2 regions of the Bradyrhizobium sp. NBAIM01 genome follow, and region 1 is predicted to be linked to the other one. Evidence: predicted binding sites of a transcription regulator. Region 1 holds the regulator's gene; the other holds the start of a gene.
What was found. The regulator LexA, encoded in region 1, represses DNA repair genes until DNA is damaged. The targets are predictions, from matches to a motif close to TGTTCNNNNTGTGTTCNG.
Positions count from the first base shown of each region.

Region 1 (7,549 bases):
CGCCGGCGAGGGAGATTTCGACGGCAGCCTCGTGCCGAAGGCGGCCGTGCCCCGCAACCGGGACGCAACGCCATCGGAGGCCGACTTGCAGGCCGACGATTGACGCGGATCACAAATACCAGGCCAGCACGGCGTCAAGCCTTCCGTTGCCGATAACCGGCAGGGCCACCATTCGGCTCAGCCCGGCTGCGCAGGCTTCGGAGCCGGCGATCGAGCCGTCAGAGGTGAGATCGTCGTTGAGCGCGGGCATGCCGGTGGCCCAGGCGCCGCCGATGCTGCCTTCGCCCCTGGCGATGGACTGCGCCGCATAGCGTGCGGCGAGGTCGGTCTGCGCGCTGCAATCGCCGGCGCGAAAGACCAGCGCCGAACGGTCCTCGTTCGGGACCCAGATCTCGAAGCGTCGTGCAATCGGCGTTGCCTGCGCGGAGAGGAATGTCAGAACCCAGGTCTGGTCGGTACCGGTTCGGTAGGGCACGCCGACGCCGAGATTGATCCCGACCTTGGCGGCGTCCTCCCAGCGCAGGAAGCTCTTGGCGTCGTGCAAGTCCTTGATGATCAGCGGCAGGCCCGCCTTCCAGGTGCGTCCGGGCAGGCCGAAGCCGCGCGGAAATCTGGTGTGGCGGGAGTTGAATTCGAACATGTCCGCGGTGCCGTAATAGCCATCGACGAGCCCCATCTCATGCGAGAGATCAGGATCGTTGTGCCAGAGTTCGATCGCGCCGACATGCGCCTCGTCGTCGCCGCAGAACAGCACCAGCACGGCTTGCAGGAATTCGCCCGCGAACACCGGCACCGCCACGCCGCAGGTGAGGCCGGCCGCAGCGGCCTGATCGGTCCGCTTGAAATAGGAGTTGGCGAATTTCGTGAGGATGACGGGGTGGCCACAGGCCCAGGCCTTGCCGGGAAGTCCCTCGTCATATCCGAAGTGCAGCTCTTCGCTGACGGCTTTGAACGCGGACAGCCCATCGTCGTAGAGGCCGCCGCCGAATTCCAGCCGCATGCGCGTCCGGTCGGGTACCCAAAGTTCAACGACGCGAATGAAGGTCTTCATCGAGCGTGTCCGCCGCCTCAAACCACGACAGCATCGGTCATTTGGCTGCGGAGCGGACGTTCAAAATGCGGGCAGCACGGCCCAAACTTCGTGCGACGACGAGGCGCGGCGGTGGGCTCGCCGATCGAATGTCCTGAAACACAAACTCACCGGGCTCGCCGGCCTCAGCCGGCGACGGCAATTTCAATCCCGGGCTCGGCCTGTCGGCCGAAGGGCGTCAGCCGATCGGCAGGCGCGTGATCGTGGGCCGCGTGTCGGCGACGATCTGCGGCTTGTGCTCGCGCTCGGGGGCTGGCTGCGTCACCGGCAATTGCAGCACGGTCGCGCGCTGGCCTTCGACGAGCTGCGTCACCAGCACGTATTTGCCGTCGGGGAATTCGATCGCGTCATGATGGCGATCGGGAATGTGCGGGTCGATCTTGCCGAACTTGCCGACGCGAGAGTTCACGGTGCGCGTCCAGATCCAGCGGTTGTCGTAGCGGACGTTGTCGGCGAAAGCGAGCTCCGTCCCCGGCAGCAGACAGACCGCGACGGAGGGATCGGCTTCGGAAGCGAAACCGCGCGTCGAGGTGCCGCGGAAGGTTGTCGTGACGATCGTCTCGCCGACTTCGGCGGGGCGCGTCGCGACGGCATGCAGGCTGTAGTCACACATCGGGTGCTCCTCATGCTGGGATAGCGACCCGCGTCTCTTTCGAGGCGCAGGCCTCTATCAGAGTGGAAGCATACAACGCTCTGCTCGGTTATGGGCAAATCTGCGGCTCGCGTCCGCAGCGCGCGATCACATTATCTTTCCCGGATTCGATAGGAACAAACCTCGCGTCCTTGCATTCGGCCGGAGCTATCAGCACTGCCGGCACAACTCTACCGGCGAAGCAGAAATGGCTGCGCGCCTGCGCGGGGGAATGTCGCGCGGGAAGATGGACCGGACAGCCGGCGCAGAACCAGAGAAACCGTCCAGCCGGAGCGGACAAGTATCCGCTCCGATCCTGGATCGCCGATGCCGATCGAAACGCGCGCGGCGCTTGATGTTTCCCGTATCAGTACTTCCGGTAAAGCCCGATCAGCTTGCCCTGGATCTTCACGCGGTTCGGCGGAAGAATGCGGACCTCGTAGGCGGCATTGGCGGGCTCGAGCGCGATCGAGGCGCCGCGGCGGCGGAAGCGCTTGAGCGTGGCCTCCTCGTCGTCGATCAATGCCACCACGATGTCGCCGGTATTTGCGGTCTCGTTGCGCTGGATCAGCGCCATGTCGCCGTCGAGGATGCCGGCCTCGACCATCGAATCGCCGCGCACTTCGAGCGCGTAGTGCTCGCCCGAGCCGAGCATGTCCGGCGGCACGCTGATGGTATGGCTGCGGGTCTGCAGCGCCTCGATCGGCGTGCCGGCGGCGATGCGGCCCATCACGGGCACCGCGACGGGGCGCTCGCCCTCGTCCGCGGGCGGGCTGGAGCTCGCGCGCACCTTGCCGAGATTGCCCTCGATCACGCTCGGGGTGAAGCCACGGCGATTGCCGGCGGCGGCCTGGAGCTCGGGCAGCTTGATCACCTCGATGGCACGGGCGCGGTTGGGCAGGCGGCGAATGAAGCCGCGCTCCTCGAGCGCAGTGATCAGGCGATGGATGCCTGACTTCGAGCGCAGGTCGAGCGCATCCTTCATCTCGTCGAAGGACGGCGGCACGCCGCTTTCCTTCAGACGTTCGCTGATGAACCGCAGAAGCTCGTATTGTTTGCGCGTCAACATCTCGACCAAAGTCCCCCGGTTGATGTCGTTCGATTCCGACACGATGAAGCCGGCACTAAGCCGCTACATCCTCGAAACAAATCATGAACGGACACTATATGTTCGATATGTGTTCCGCAACTGCTTAATTTATGGTGAACGCGGCCAAGCTCGCGGAATGCGTGTGGCTGGGCGGCTCAGACGGGCAGCCGGAGCACCTCGCAAGGCGTGCCGGCCTCGGCCTTCGGCGCGAACGGTGCGCGCACCAGAAGTACCTGTGCCGCAGCGAGATTCGCAAGAAGGGAGGAGTCCTGATGGCTGACCGGAAGGGCGACGCGCGTGCCGTCGTCGCGCTCCTCCAGCCGCGCACGCAGATAGTCCTCGCGCTGGTCGTTGGCGGCGAGATCGCAGCCCAGCACGGCGCGCTCGCGCCGATGATGAATCGCTGAACGGCCCGACAGGGCGCGAATCAAGGGGACCATGAACAGGAAGGCGCACACGTAGGACGACACGGGATTGCCGGGCAGGCCAATCACGCGCATCGCGCCTATCCGACCGTGCATCATCGGCTTGCCCGGCCGGATCGCGATCTTCCAGAACGCCATCGCGATGCCTTCGCCCTTGAGCGCCTGCTGGACCAGGTCGTGGTCGCCGACCGAGGCACCGCCGGTCGTGATCAGGATGTCGGCGCCGCTCTCGCGCGCGCGGCGGATGCCGGCGGACGTCGCCTCCAGTGTATCGGCGGCAATTCCGAGGTCGATGGTCTCGGCGCCCTCGCTGCGGGCGAGCGCATGCAGGGCATAGCCGTTGGAATAGACGATCTGGCCGCGACCAGGCGTGGTGCCCGGCATCACGAGCTCGTCGCCGGTGGCGAGAACGGCAACCCTCGGGCGGCGGATGATGGCGAGATGCGGATGATTCATTCCGGCGGCGAGGGCGAGATCGCGCTCGGTGAGGCGGATTCCCTTGCGCAGCAGCACGTCGCCTTCGCGGAAGTCGACGCCTGCAGGGCGGATGTGCCGGCCGAAAATGGCGGCTTCCTTGATCGTGACATGCTTGCCGTCGGCAGCCGTGTCCTCCTGGATCACGACGGCATCGGCGCCGTCGGGAACGACGCCGCCGGTGAAGATCCGCACGGCTTCGCCGGGGCCGACGCTTCCCGCGAACGGCCGACCCGCCGCGACCTCGCCGACGACGGTCAGCCTGGAATCGATGGCCGCGTCGGCCGTGCGCACGGCATAGCCGTCCATCGCCGACATCGCCTCCGGCGGCTGCGTGCGCCGTGCCGCGACATCGCCGGCGAGCACACGATGGTAGGCCTCGTCGAGGCAAACCATCTGTTCAGCCAGCGGCTCGACGCCGGCCAACACCGCGGCGAGCGCGTCAGAAACCGGCATCAGGGCCACGGGCGAACTCCTGCTGAGCACATCAGTCAATGGGCGGCGAGAGTTCTAGCCGAGTGCAGCCGTGAGGCAAAGCAGCACGCGGGATGATCTATCCTGCATGGTCGCAGGGGGTGGAGGAGGTCGGCTCAACTCCGCCGCGGCATGATGCGGAAGGCGAGACAGACCGGAACGAGGATTGCCATGGCAAGGACGAGAATGACGAGCGCCACGGCCAACATCGTTCAACGCCCCGTCGGATCGCCCGGACTGATGTCCGCGACGTCGGGCGGCTTGGGACCCTGATCCTTGTCCGGCAGCGGGTCCGCCTGGGATTTTAGGTCGGCGGCCTTGCTGATCAGCTTGGCGGAGAGGTCAGAATCCGAGGTGGTTCTGGCGAATTCGAGCAGGAGAGAGGCTTGCTTGGTGAGATAGGTCTTGCCCAGCACGTCGATCAGTCCAATGTAGAAGTCCCAACGGACTCATGAGTCCGAAGGGTGGTATTCCGTTCCCGGAACTCTGTATAAAAATGCACAAAGTGATCAGGTTCCACATTTTCAGCAGTTTTTGTTCCGGCAAGTGAGCGCGCTCCGGGCTTTCCCGCGGCTCAGATCCCCAGTGCTTTCAATGCGTTCCCGACATCACGCGGCGAGGTGACATGCACGGCGGTCAAGCCGCGCGCCCGTGCTCCCTCGATGTTCTCGGCGAGGTCGTCGAAGAACACGATGCGCTCGGCCGGCACGCCGATCGCCGCCACGACATGGTCGAAGGCCTCGGCATCCGGTTTGCGCAGGCCGATGCTGGAGGACAGATACAGCTCGCGGAAATGGCCGAGCAGACCGGCATATTCCTTCGAGAAATGGTCGACGTGCGGCCGATTGGTGTTGGAGAAGGCGTAGAGCGGCATCTGCTTCGCCGCGCGCGGCAGCAGCTCGGCGATATCAGGCATCTCGCCGGCGAAAATCGCGTTCCAGCCTTCCAGGAATTGCGCATCCGAGATGCCGATCCCGAGCGAGGACCGCAGCGAGGCGAAATAGTCCCCATCGCTGATCTTGCCCATCTCGTGCAACCGGTAGGCCTCGTCGCGCACATAGCGCGCGATGATGGCCTCGGGCTGGCAGCCGGCATGTCCCGCCCAGCAGGCGATCGCCTTGGAGAAGTCGATGTCGAGCACAACGCGCCCGAGGTCGAACAGCAGCGCATCCGCGCTGCCGGGAGAGAGCGATGTCATTGCGTCCTTTTCACTTCAGTATGGCGCGTCAGTAACGATAGGGCTCGTGGTCGAACAGCGGGAACGCGCTGAACACGCTGGGCGCGTTGGTGGCGGCCGCCGGATGCAGGCAGGATTTGTCGAGCTCGGCGAATGAGGTGGCGCCCAGGAGGCCGAGGCAGCGCAGCACCTCGTCTTCGAGCAACTCCAGCATCCGCGCGACGCCGGCTTCGCCGGCTGCCGCCAGCGCCCAGCATTGCAGCCGGCCGATGCCGACGAGGTCGGCGCCCGCCGCAATCGCCTTCACGATGTCGGTGCCGCGGCAAAAGCCGCCGTCGACCATGATCCTGGCGCGGCCCTTCACGGCGTCGACGATCTCCGGCAGCACGTGCATGGCGCCGCGGCCGTGGTCGAGCTGGCGTCCGCCATGGTTGGAGACGTAGATCCACTCGACGCCGTGATCGAGCGCGATCTGCGCATCCTCGGCCGTGGCGATACCCTTGAGGATCAGCGGAATTTTGAACGTGTCCTTGATCATCTTCACGGTCCGCCACTCCAGGCCCTTCTGGAAATCGCCGCCGGTGGCGCGCAGGCGGCTCTCGCGAACGTAGCGCTTGGCGATGTCACGTTCACGACGGCTGTAATGGGCGGTGTCGACGGTCAGGCAGAAGGCGGCATAGGCGTTCTTCTCGGCCCGGTCGACCACGTCGGCGACGAAGGCATCGTCGCCGCGGACATAGAGTTGATAGAGACGCAGTGCATCGGGGGCAGCCTCGGCGGTCGTCTCGAGGCCGGGCTCGGACACCGAGCTCAGCATGTGCGCCGCGCCGAACCTGCCCGCAGCGCGCGCGACGCTCGCCGCGCCATCCGGATCGAAGATCTCGAGTGCGCCGACGGGAGCCAGCACCACCGGCAGACGCAGCTTGCGGCCGAACTGCTCGACGCTGCCATCGATCCTGCGCACGTCGCGCAGCACGCGCGGGCGGAAGGCGATCTCGTCGAGCGCCATGCGGTTGCGCCGCATCGTGGTCTCGGTCTCGGCGGCGCCGATGATGTAGTCCCAGGCATTCTGGTTGAGGTTGGCGCGCGCCTTCCGGATGAACTCGTGCAGGTTCTGGAACGGCTCGTCGCTAGCGCCGAGCTCGACGTTCCGTTCCGGCCGGATGCGGGGCGCTTCATTCATTGTTGTCCTCCCGAGAATTTGAAGTCTTGTCGCCATCGCCTATCGCGTCCGGCCCTCCAAAACCATCCTAAAATCGCATAGCTGCGAAGCGTGGGCGGCCCGGACCGGTGTCGTGTTGCTTCGAAACAGTTTCGGAACGTTGCCAAAAGTTTAGGCCAAGGCGAAGGGATTTCTTCGGTGTACCCGCCAGCGCGGCATCCCGGCCTTGAAGAAACCAGAATGGTATTGTGAGAGATGGACTGGATCGCCATTTGCATGGCGTCTCCCAGCCTCAAGAGAAACGCCAAGCACAAAAGGCACCTTCATGCGGAAAACCCTGCTGTTCCCCCTGGGCACGCTCACGGGAGCGTGCCTGACCCTTCTGGTAGCCAGCCCGCAGGGCGGCGTATGGGCAGCGCGGGCGGCAGTGAGTGCGGGTGATGCTTATTCCCAGCTCAATCTGTTCGGCGCGGTGTTCGAGCGGGTCAAGGCCAGCTATGTCGAGAAGCCGGACAATGCCAAGCTGATCGAGGGGGCGATCACCGGCATGGTGACCTCGCTCGACCCGCATTCGCGCTACATGAACGCCAAGGCCTGGACCGAGATGCAGGAGACCACCTCCGGCGAGTTCGGCGGGCTCGGCATCGAGGTCACGATGGAGGATGGCCTCGTCAAGGTCGTCTCGCCGATCGACGACACGCCGGCTTCGAAGGCCGGCATCATGTCCGGCGACCTCATCGGCAAGATCGACGGCGAGGCCGTGCAGGGCATGACGCTCGAGCAGGCGGTCAACAAGATGAAGGGACCGGTCGACACCAAGACCAAGCTGACCATCATCCGCAAGGGTGCGGATGCGCCGCTCGAGGTTGCGATCACGCGCGAGATCATCCATGTGCGTCCGGTGCGCTTCCGCGTCGAGAACGGCGACATCGGCTATATCCGCATCACCTCGTTCAACGAGCAGACCGCCGACGGCCTGAAGAAGGCGATCGCCTCGGTCTCCAAGCAGGTCCCGCCGGAGAAGCT
Region 1 covers NZ_JADYVU010000006.1:208,697-216,245, forward strand. The annotation lists gene I6F31_RS21300 (ComEC/Rec2 family competence protein) at 1-103, shown strand, start outside; gene I6F31_RS21305 (GAF domain-containing protein) at 110-1,051, opposite strand; gene I6F31_RS21310 (hypothetical protein) at 1,269-1,703, opposite strand; gene lexA (transcriptional repressor LexA) at 2,089-2,790, opposite strand; gene glp (gephyrin-like molybdotransferase Glp) at 2,967-4,175, opposite strand; gene I6F31_RS21325 (hypothetical protein) at 4,397-4,600, opposite strand; gene I6F31_RS21330 (HAD family phosphatase) at 4,759-5,382, opposite strand; gene I6F31_RS21335 (alpha-hydroxy acid oxidase) at 5,411-6,544, opposite strand; gene I6F31_RS21340 (S41 family peptidase) at 6,849-7,549, shown strand, end outside.

Region 2 (7,549 bases), on a different contig from region 1:
CGAGGCGCTGTCGAACATCCCCGTCGTGGTGTTCACCGGCCGCGAGCTCTCGGCCGAGGAGGATGCGGAACTCCACACCATGGCACGCAGCATCGTGGTCAAGGGCGTGGAATCGCCCGAGCGCCTGCTCGACGAGACCGCGTTGTTCCTGCACCGCGTGATCACGGAGTTGCCGCTCGAGAAGCAGCGCATGCTGGAGAAGCTGAACAGTTCCGACGAGGACCTGATCGGCAAGACCGCCCTGCTCGTCGACGACGATGCCCGCAATATCTTCGCGCTCTCGAGCGTGCTGGAACGACGCGGCATGAAGGTGCTGACGGCCACGACCGGCAGCGAGGCGGTGACACTGGTCGAATCCAATCCGGAGATCGCGATCGTGCTGATGGACATCATGATGCCGCAGATGGATGGCTACCAGACCATCGGCGTGATCCGCGAGAACCCGGCCTTCGCCCGTCTGCCGATCATCGCGTTGACGGCCAAGGCGATGAAGGGCGACCGGGAGAAATGCCTCGAAGCCGGCGCGTCCGACTACCTCGCCAAACCGGTCAACACCGACCAATTGCTGCTTGCGATCCGCATGTGGCTGCATCGCTGAGTTGGACACGCGCATGGACCAGGAAAAGGTCAACATCCTGCTCGTCGACGACCAGCCGGCCAAGCTGCTCGCCTATGAGGTGATCCTGAAGGATCTCGGCGAGAACCTCGTGATCGCCTCCTCGGGCCGCGAGGCGTTGGAGGTGCTGCTCAAGACCGAGATCGCGGTGATCCTGGTCGACGTCTGCATGCCCGAGCTCGACGGCTTCGAGCTCGCCGCGATGATCCGCGAGCATCCGCGTTTCCAGAAGACCGCCATGATCTTCATCTCGGCGATCCAGGTCAGCGACATCGACCGGCTGCGCGGCTACGAGATGGGCGCGGTCGATTACGTGCCGGTTCCGGTCGTGCCGGAGGTACTGCGCGCCAAGATCAAGGTGTTTGCCGAGCTCTACCGCAAGACGCGCGAGCTCGAACGGCTGAACCACGAGCTCGAGGATCGCGTCCGCGCCCGCACCGCGGAACTGGAGGCTTCCACCGCGAAGCTGCGCGAGAGCGAGCAGCGGCGCAGCATGGCGATCGCGGCAGGCAAGATGGGGTCCTGGGACTGGGACTGGATCAGCGGCGATTGGATGTGGGACGAGGGGCAATACAATATCTTCGGCGTCAGCCCCGACAATTTCGAGATCAATCCGGCCAACGTTCAGGCCCTGCTGCACCCCGACGACGTCGACCAGTTGCGCAAGGCGATCGCCGAGTTCAACAAGGGCACACGCGCCTATGAGACGGAGTTCCGCATCATCCGGCCCGACGGCGAGGTGCGCTGGTGCGTCGGCACGGCGGCCGCAACCACGGACGAGAGCGGGCGCGTGGTGCGCGTCAGCGGCGTGACCGTCGACATCACCGAGCGCAAGCGCGCCGAGGAGCGGCAGAACCTGCTGGCGCGGGAAGTCGATCATCGCGCGAAGAACGCGCTGGCGCTGGCGCAGTCGATCGTGCGCCTCACCCGGGCCGACGAGGTCAAGGCCTATGTCAACGCCGTCGAGGGGCGCATCAATGCGCTGGCGCGCGTGCACACCATCCTGTCGCTGTCGAGCTGGCAGGGCGCCGAGCTCTCCAGGCTGATCGACGAGGAGCTTGCGCCCTATTCGTTGGGTGACCAGATCAAATTGGCAGGGCCCGAAGTTCAGTTGCTGCCGGCGACGGCCCAGACGCTGGCGCTCGCACTGCACGAGCTCTTCACCAACTCGGCAAAGTACGGCGCGCTATCCACGCGAGCGGGGCGGCTCGCGATCGATTGGCAGGTCGACGAGGAGCTGCTCACGCTGAGCTGGGAGGAATCCGGCGGTCCCCTGGTCAAGACCCCGAAATCGCGCGGCTTCGGCACGCGAAGCCTGCTTGCGAGCATCGAGTCCCAGCTTGGCGGACAGGCGCAGTTCGATTGGCGCGCCGAGGGCCTGCTGTGCCGTCTTGAGGTGCCGTTGACACGCAAGACCGCGGCGGCTGCACCAAGCAAGTTCGACACCGCCGGCGCTGCCGAATTGCAACGCGCATCCGGTTAACCTGACGCTGCGCTGCTCATGCGCTGCGCCGTGCGTGGTTCGCGCGCGACGCGCCCTTCGAGCCAAGCTTCCGTTCGGGCGAGATCGCGCAGCGCCCTCGCGTAGCGGCGGGCCGCGCTTCGCTCCGCGCCAAGCGGAAGCTTGCGCGCCTTGCGCAGGATGTCCGCGGCCGCGTTGCGATAGGCCAGCGAGCGGTAAAGAAAGACGACCTTACCCATATCGATGTTCCCGTTTTGCTGGCGCCCATCTTGGCAAGCCCGGCATGAACGCCGGATGAAACGGGCGGTAACAATTCCTTCAGCGGAACGGAACCCGGCGATCACATGCGCGTTGGCGTGGCAGTTCGGGATGCCGTCCCATGCGCACCAAGAAGTCGTCTGAGCTGATCTCTGCCAGCGGCCTTATCAAGCTGATGACGCATGCAATGATGGGCGCAGCGCTCGGCCTCATTTTCAGCCTCACGCTCGTCCTGTCCAATCCAGCCGTCGCCAACCTGCTGAACAATGGCGGAAGCCAGGCCGCGATGGTCTTCGCCCTCACCTTGGTGACGACCTTCGCGATCGGCGCGACGCTCACCGGCGCCGTGTTCATCCTGGCCGAGGACAAGCAAACTTGAAGCGTGGGTGACGCACGGAAGATACTTCGCCGGGAACTCCCTGCCGCGACGCGCGGTTTGTGCCTGCGTCAATTTAACTCAGGGAGTTTCCCCGCATGAAGACGACCAAGCTCGCTCTCGCCGTAATATTGGCAACCGGCCTTGCCGCCGCGCCGTTTGCCGCCCAGGCCAAATCGCACAAGACTAAGCATGGATCCTCGATGTCGTCGGCACAGACCACCGGCGCCAACACCAAGTCCTCCAAGGGCGCTGATCCGTCCGGCCAAGGCGGCGCCGGTCCCGGCTCTGATCAGGGCGGCACCATGACCAACAAGGGCGGCATGACCGACACCAAATAGGCGCTCCCTGGAATCATGAAGGGCTCCGCATTGCGGAGCCCTTTGTCTTCTATCTTTGGTTCGGCACTCGGCCTTCAGTATACGGCGCCAAGGATCTCAGCGGCGCTCGGCTGCGCGCGCGGAGTTGCCGCCTGTCTTCACGGCACGAAGCCGCACCCGGTCGCGGACGTTCGGCAGTACGTCGCTGCCGCCGGCAGCCTTCCATTCGGCGATCAAGAGATTGATCTTCCGGCGCAAGTCCATCTGCGCCAGGGCTCTCTCCGTGCAGTCGTGATCGCGCTTGACGAGGTCGCGCACCGACGCCTCGACGTCGGCCATCTCAAGCCTCAAGGCTCTGATTTTACGTCGAATTTCATTAATTCTGTTGTCCATGCCTTGTTAGAACAAAATAAGAACATATAGTCAAGTCACGATTTCAGGACGGAGACGCCAGATGCAGGTTCAAGGTAAATACGACGCCAGATTTTTCCTGGGCGAGCAGATGACGCGGGCGCAGGGTCTCAAGCTGAAGCGGCTCAGCGAAGAGGCCTACCAGCCCGGCCAATATGCGCGGGATCTGTCCTTCAGCGAGGCCGCCCGGCGCATCCAGGTGCTGGAAGCGGAGATCGAGCTGGCAAACTCCTTCTAGAGCATCGCATCGCGCTTTAGGCATGCGCCGTTCCACGCTCCCGGAACCATGGCTGTGCAGAATGGTTCTCCCCGCCGAGGGAGAATATGCATGGCACGCAAGGCAAAAAAGCGCCGCTACTCACGCAGCTCGGGAAGCGATGTCGCCACCGAGATGCGGCGTTACAAGAAGGGCACCGCGAAGAGCGGCCGTGGCGGGCGCGGCGGCCGCGTCAAGAACCGCAAGCAGGCCATCGCGATCGGACTGTCGAAGGCACGCAAGAAGGGCAAGAAGGTCCCGAAGAAGGCTTCGAAGCGCAAGAGCGCCAAGAAGACGTCCAAGAAAGCATCCAAGAAAACGTCCGCGACGTCGTCCAAGAAATCGTCGAACAAGAAATCATCGAAGCGCAAATCCAAGCGGTCGCGCTGACCCGCCTCAGATCATGCTCCCCGGCATGAAGCAGCGGATCGAAATCCCGAACGCAGTCTTGACCGGCCACACCATCGTGCGGCCGGCCCGGTTGGGCTCGGTGATGACGGCCTCATCCGGCACATCGATCCACTGTCCGTCGATGCGGACACGGTAGCGCCCGTTGTGCGACTCCCAGTCGAGATCGGCAAGGGCGAAACCGTCCGCGTCCGAGCAGCACGGACCGAGATGGCTGCGCAAACTGTCGAACCATGGCTTCAGAGGAGAATTCGCGTAGCGGCCGTCGTCGCGCCCGAGCGCGTTTCCTCCCGAGAGCACCAATGGCGCCACGAGCAGCGCACTCCTGAGCGAGAGCTTCAATCGATCCATGTCGGCACCGATCACTTGTGAACCACCGGCGAGTTCCACAAAGCGCCGGGAGGCTCGAAGTTCCACGCCTGCAACCCCTCTCAGCGGCGACGTTGGCGCAGAGGACCGAGGCGCCCTGCGAGTGTGATCAGCGAACACGGCTTTTTCGGACGCACCAGGTCATCATCCCTGCCGTTAACGAGAATGTGACCGGCCTGGTGCGGACGTGACGTGTGTGCAAAAGGCGGCCCGAAGGCCGCCTTCCTGGATTGGTAAGGGTCGAGTTGACGTTATGCGAGTGGCACCGCAACGAAGCGGGTGGCCTCCGCGCTTCTGACCTGAAGCAGCACGCTGCGCTTGCCCGACGATTTGGCCTGCGCCAGCTCGGAGCGCACCTCGCCGACATTGCTGACAGCCTTGCCGCCGACATTGAGGATGACGTCGCCGGTCCGGATGCCGCGTTGCGCGGCCGGGCCTTGCGGATCAACCTCGGTGACGACGACGCCGTTCTGGCCTGCGCCTTGGACGTCACCGGCGGGCGCCAGGCTGAGGCCGAGGCGCGGCGTGCCGACACCCGGCTGTCCGCTGCCCTCGTCGGCATTGCCACTGCCATTGCCCTTGGCCTGCCGCTCGTTCGGCAACTCGCCGAGCGCCAGCGTCACCGTCTTGCTGTCGCCCTTGCGGAAGACATCGAGCTTCACGGACGTGCCCGGCGTCAAGCCGGCGATGGTGCGGGCGAGGTCGCGGGAGTCCTTGATCGTGGTGCCGTTGACGGCGGTGATGACATCGCCCGCCTGGATGCCGGCCTTCGCCGCCGGGCTGCCATCCTGCGGATTGTCGACGATCGCGCCGCGCGCCTCCTTGAGCCCGAGGCTGTCGGCGATATCCGACGTCACCGGCTGCACCTGCACGCCGAGCCAGCCCCGGGTGACCGCGCCCTTGTCCTTCAATTGCGCGACGACGAGCTTGGCGGTCGAAGCCGGGATATCGAAGCCGATGCCGACCGAGCCGCCCGAGGGCGAGAAGATCGCAGTGTTCACGCCGATCACGTTGCCGTTCATGTCGAAGGCCGGGCCGCCGGAATTACCCTTGTTGATCGGCGCGTCGATCTGGATGAAGTCGTCATAGGGACCGTTGCCGATGTCGCGGCCACTGGCCGAGACGATGCCGGCGGTCACGGTGCCGCCAAGACCGAAGGGATTGCCGACCGCGACCACCCAGTCGCCAATGCGCGGCTTCTGGTCGGAGAACTTGACGAACGGAAAGTCCTTCTTGCCGTCGACCTTGATCAGCGCGAGATCTGTCTTCGGATCGGTGCCGACCACTTTCGCGGTGTAGGTCGTGCCGTCGTCCATCGTCACCTGCACGGACTCGGCGCGATCGACGACGTGATTGTTGGTCACGGCATAGCCGTCGGCGGAGATGAAAAAGCCGGAGCCTTCGCCCGTGATCATCTGGTGGCGCTGGCGCGGCATGCCGTTCGCGCCGCCCGGAAAGCGGAAACCGAACTGTCGCGAGAACTGGTCGAACGGCGTGTCCTCGTCCGAATCCATCCGGTTCTGCTGCAGCATCGCGCTCTTGTCGTTGTCCTGATCGATTTTGACCCGCACCGAGATCACAGCGGGTTTGACCCTGCTGACGAGATCGCCGAAGCCGGGCGGCGTCGCGGCGGCTTCGGCCGCCTGAGCCGGCGCAATCAAGGAGTTGATGCCGTACGGCGAGGCGCCTGGCGCAATGGCCAGGGCGGCCACGCCCAGCGCGGCCACGGTGCCGAGCAGCGCGAGCCGCCGCGGCCGCAAGATCTTGCGAGACGTGGTGATGTCGGAATTGACGCGATCGTTCATGTCGAAATGTCCATGTTGAGCAGGTGTCGCCTTGCCCGCAACATGGTCGCTGCCACCTTACGGCGTCCCGTCCGTCCGATTAAATCTCGGCAAAGAATGGATGAGCGGTCGCAGCAGGCAATCCGGACGTTTGATACAGCTCAACGCGCCGCCTTCGCGCAGTGAAAAACTGCGACCATCGGATGATGCTCAGCGGAGGCGCGCCATGTACAAAGACATTCTCGTCCACATTCCCACCGAACGTCCCATGCGTCCCGCGATCGAGGGCTCGGTCTCGCTCGCGGCGAAGCTCAACGCGCATCTCGACGCGGTCGCGGTCGGCTATGTCGCCACCAGTACGGCTTACGTCATGGAAGGCGGCGCGGCGGTGGCGGCCGTTTTCGAGCTGGAGCGCGAGCGCGCCGTGGAGCGGGCCGAGGCGGCGCTCGCGGTATTCAAGAGCGAGGCGGCGAACGCCGGCATCGCCTATACCTGCCACGCACTCGGCGCGATCCCGGCAGATGCCGCCGGCTCGCTCGGCGAGATGGCACGGCTGCACGACCTCAGCGTCCTGCTCCAGCCCGATCCGGCGCAAGGCTCGTTCGACAACGACATGCCGAGCGAGATCCTGTTCCGCGCGGGCGGCCCGGTGCTGTTCCTGCCCTACACCTTCCGGGGAGCCTTCAAGGCGAAGCGGATCGGCATCTGCTGGGACGGCAGTCGCGTTGCCGCCCGCGCTATGCGCGACGCAGCTCCGTTCCTGGCGCGCGCCGAAGAGATCGTGATCATCACCGTCAACGAGACCGACGACGTCTGCGGCGAAGCTTCAGCGAGCGGCTTGGCCAGACATCTCGGCCGGCGCGGATTGTCCACCCGCACGGTCAGCCTGACCGCCACGCGCGCCGACATTCAGCCGATCATTCTGTCGCTGGCGGCCGACGAGAGTCTCGATCTTCTGGTGATGGGCGGCTACGGCCATTCACGGTTGCAGGAACGCTTTCTCGGGGGCGTCACCCGCGCCATGCTGGAAGCCATGACGGTCCCGACGCTGATGTCGCATTGACGCGCCGGCCTGGCGCCGTCACGCCGCGACGGGAGCTTCCCATGTCGTGGGCGCGGCGGCGTCCTTGTCGCGGTGCACATTGCACGCGTCGAAGTGCGCCTTGAGCTCGATTTCGGCAAGATGTTCGAAATGTTCGGCCTGGCCGAGGAGTTCCCAGTTCTGGAGCGGCCGGTAGGCCGCCTGCTGACGGCAGAGGGACGCCAGCGCCCGGTAGCGACGTACGTTC
Region 2 covers NZ_JADYVU010000001.1:482,279-489,827, forward strand. The annotation lists gene I6F31_RS02185 (HAMP domain-containing protein) at 1-598, shown strand, start outside; gene I6F31_RS02190 (HWE histidine kinase domain-containing protein) at 612-2,099, shown strand; gene I6F31_RS02195 (hypothetical protein) at 2,096-2,317, opposite strand; gene I6F31_RS02200 (hypothetical protein) at 2,458-2,715, shown strand; gene I6F31_RS02205 (hypothetical protein) at 2,811-3,053, shown strand; gene I6F31_RS02210 (hypothetical protein) at 3,150-3,371, opposite strand; gene I6F31_RS02215 (DUF3072 domain-containing protein) at 3,487-3,681, shown strand; gene I6F31_RS02220 (DUF6496 domain-containing protein) at 3,772-4,089, shown strand; gene I6F31_RS02225 (hypothetical protein) at 4,096-4,458, opposite strand; gene I6F31_RS02230 (Do family serine endopeptidase) at 4,728-6,281, opposite strand; gene I6F31_RS02235 (universal stress protein) at 6,487-7,323, shown strand; gene I6F31_RS02240 (hypothetical protein) at 7,342-7,549, opposite strand, start outside.
Region 2: I6F31_RS02215 (DUF3072 domain-containing protein) is a predicted target of LexA. The motif match lies at 3,433-3,450, and genes of this name have one in related genera.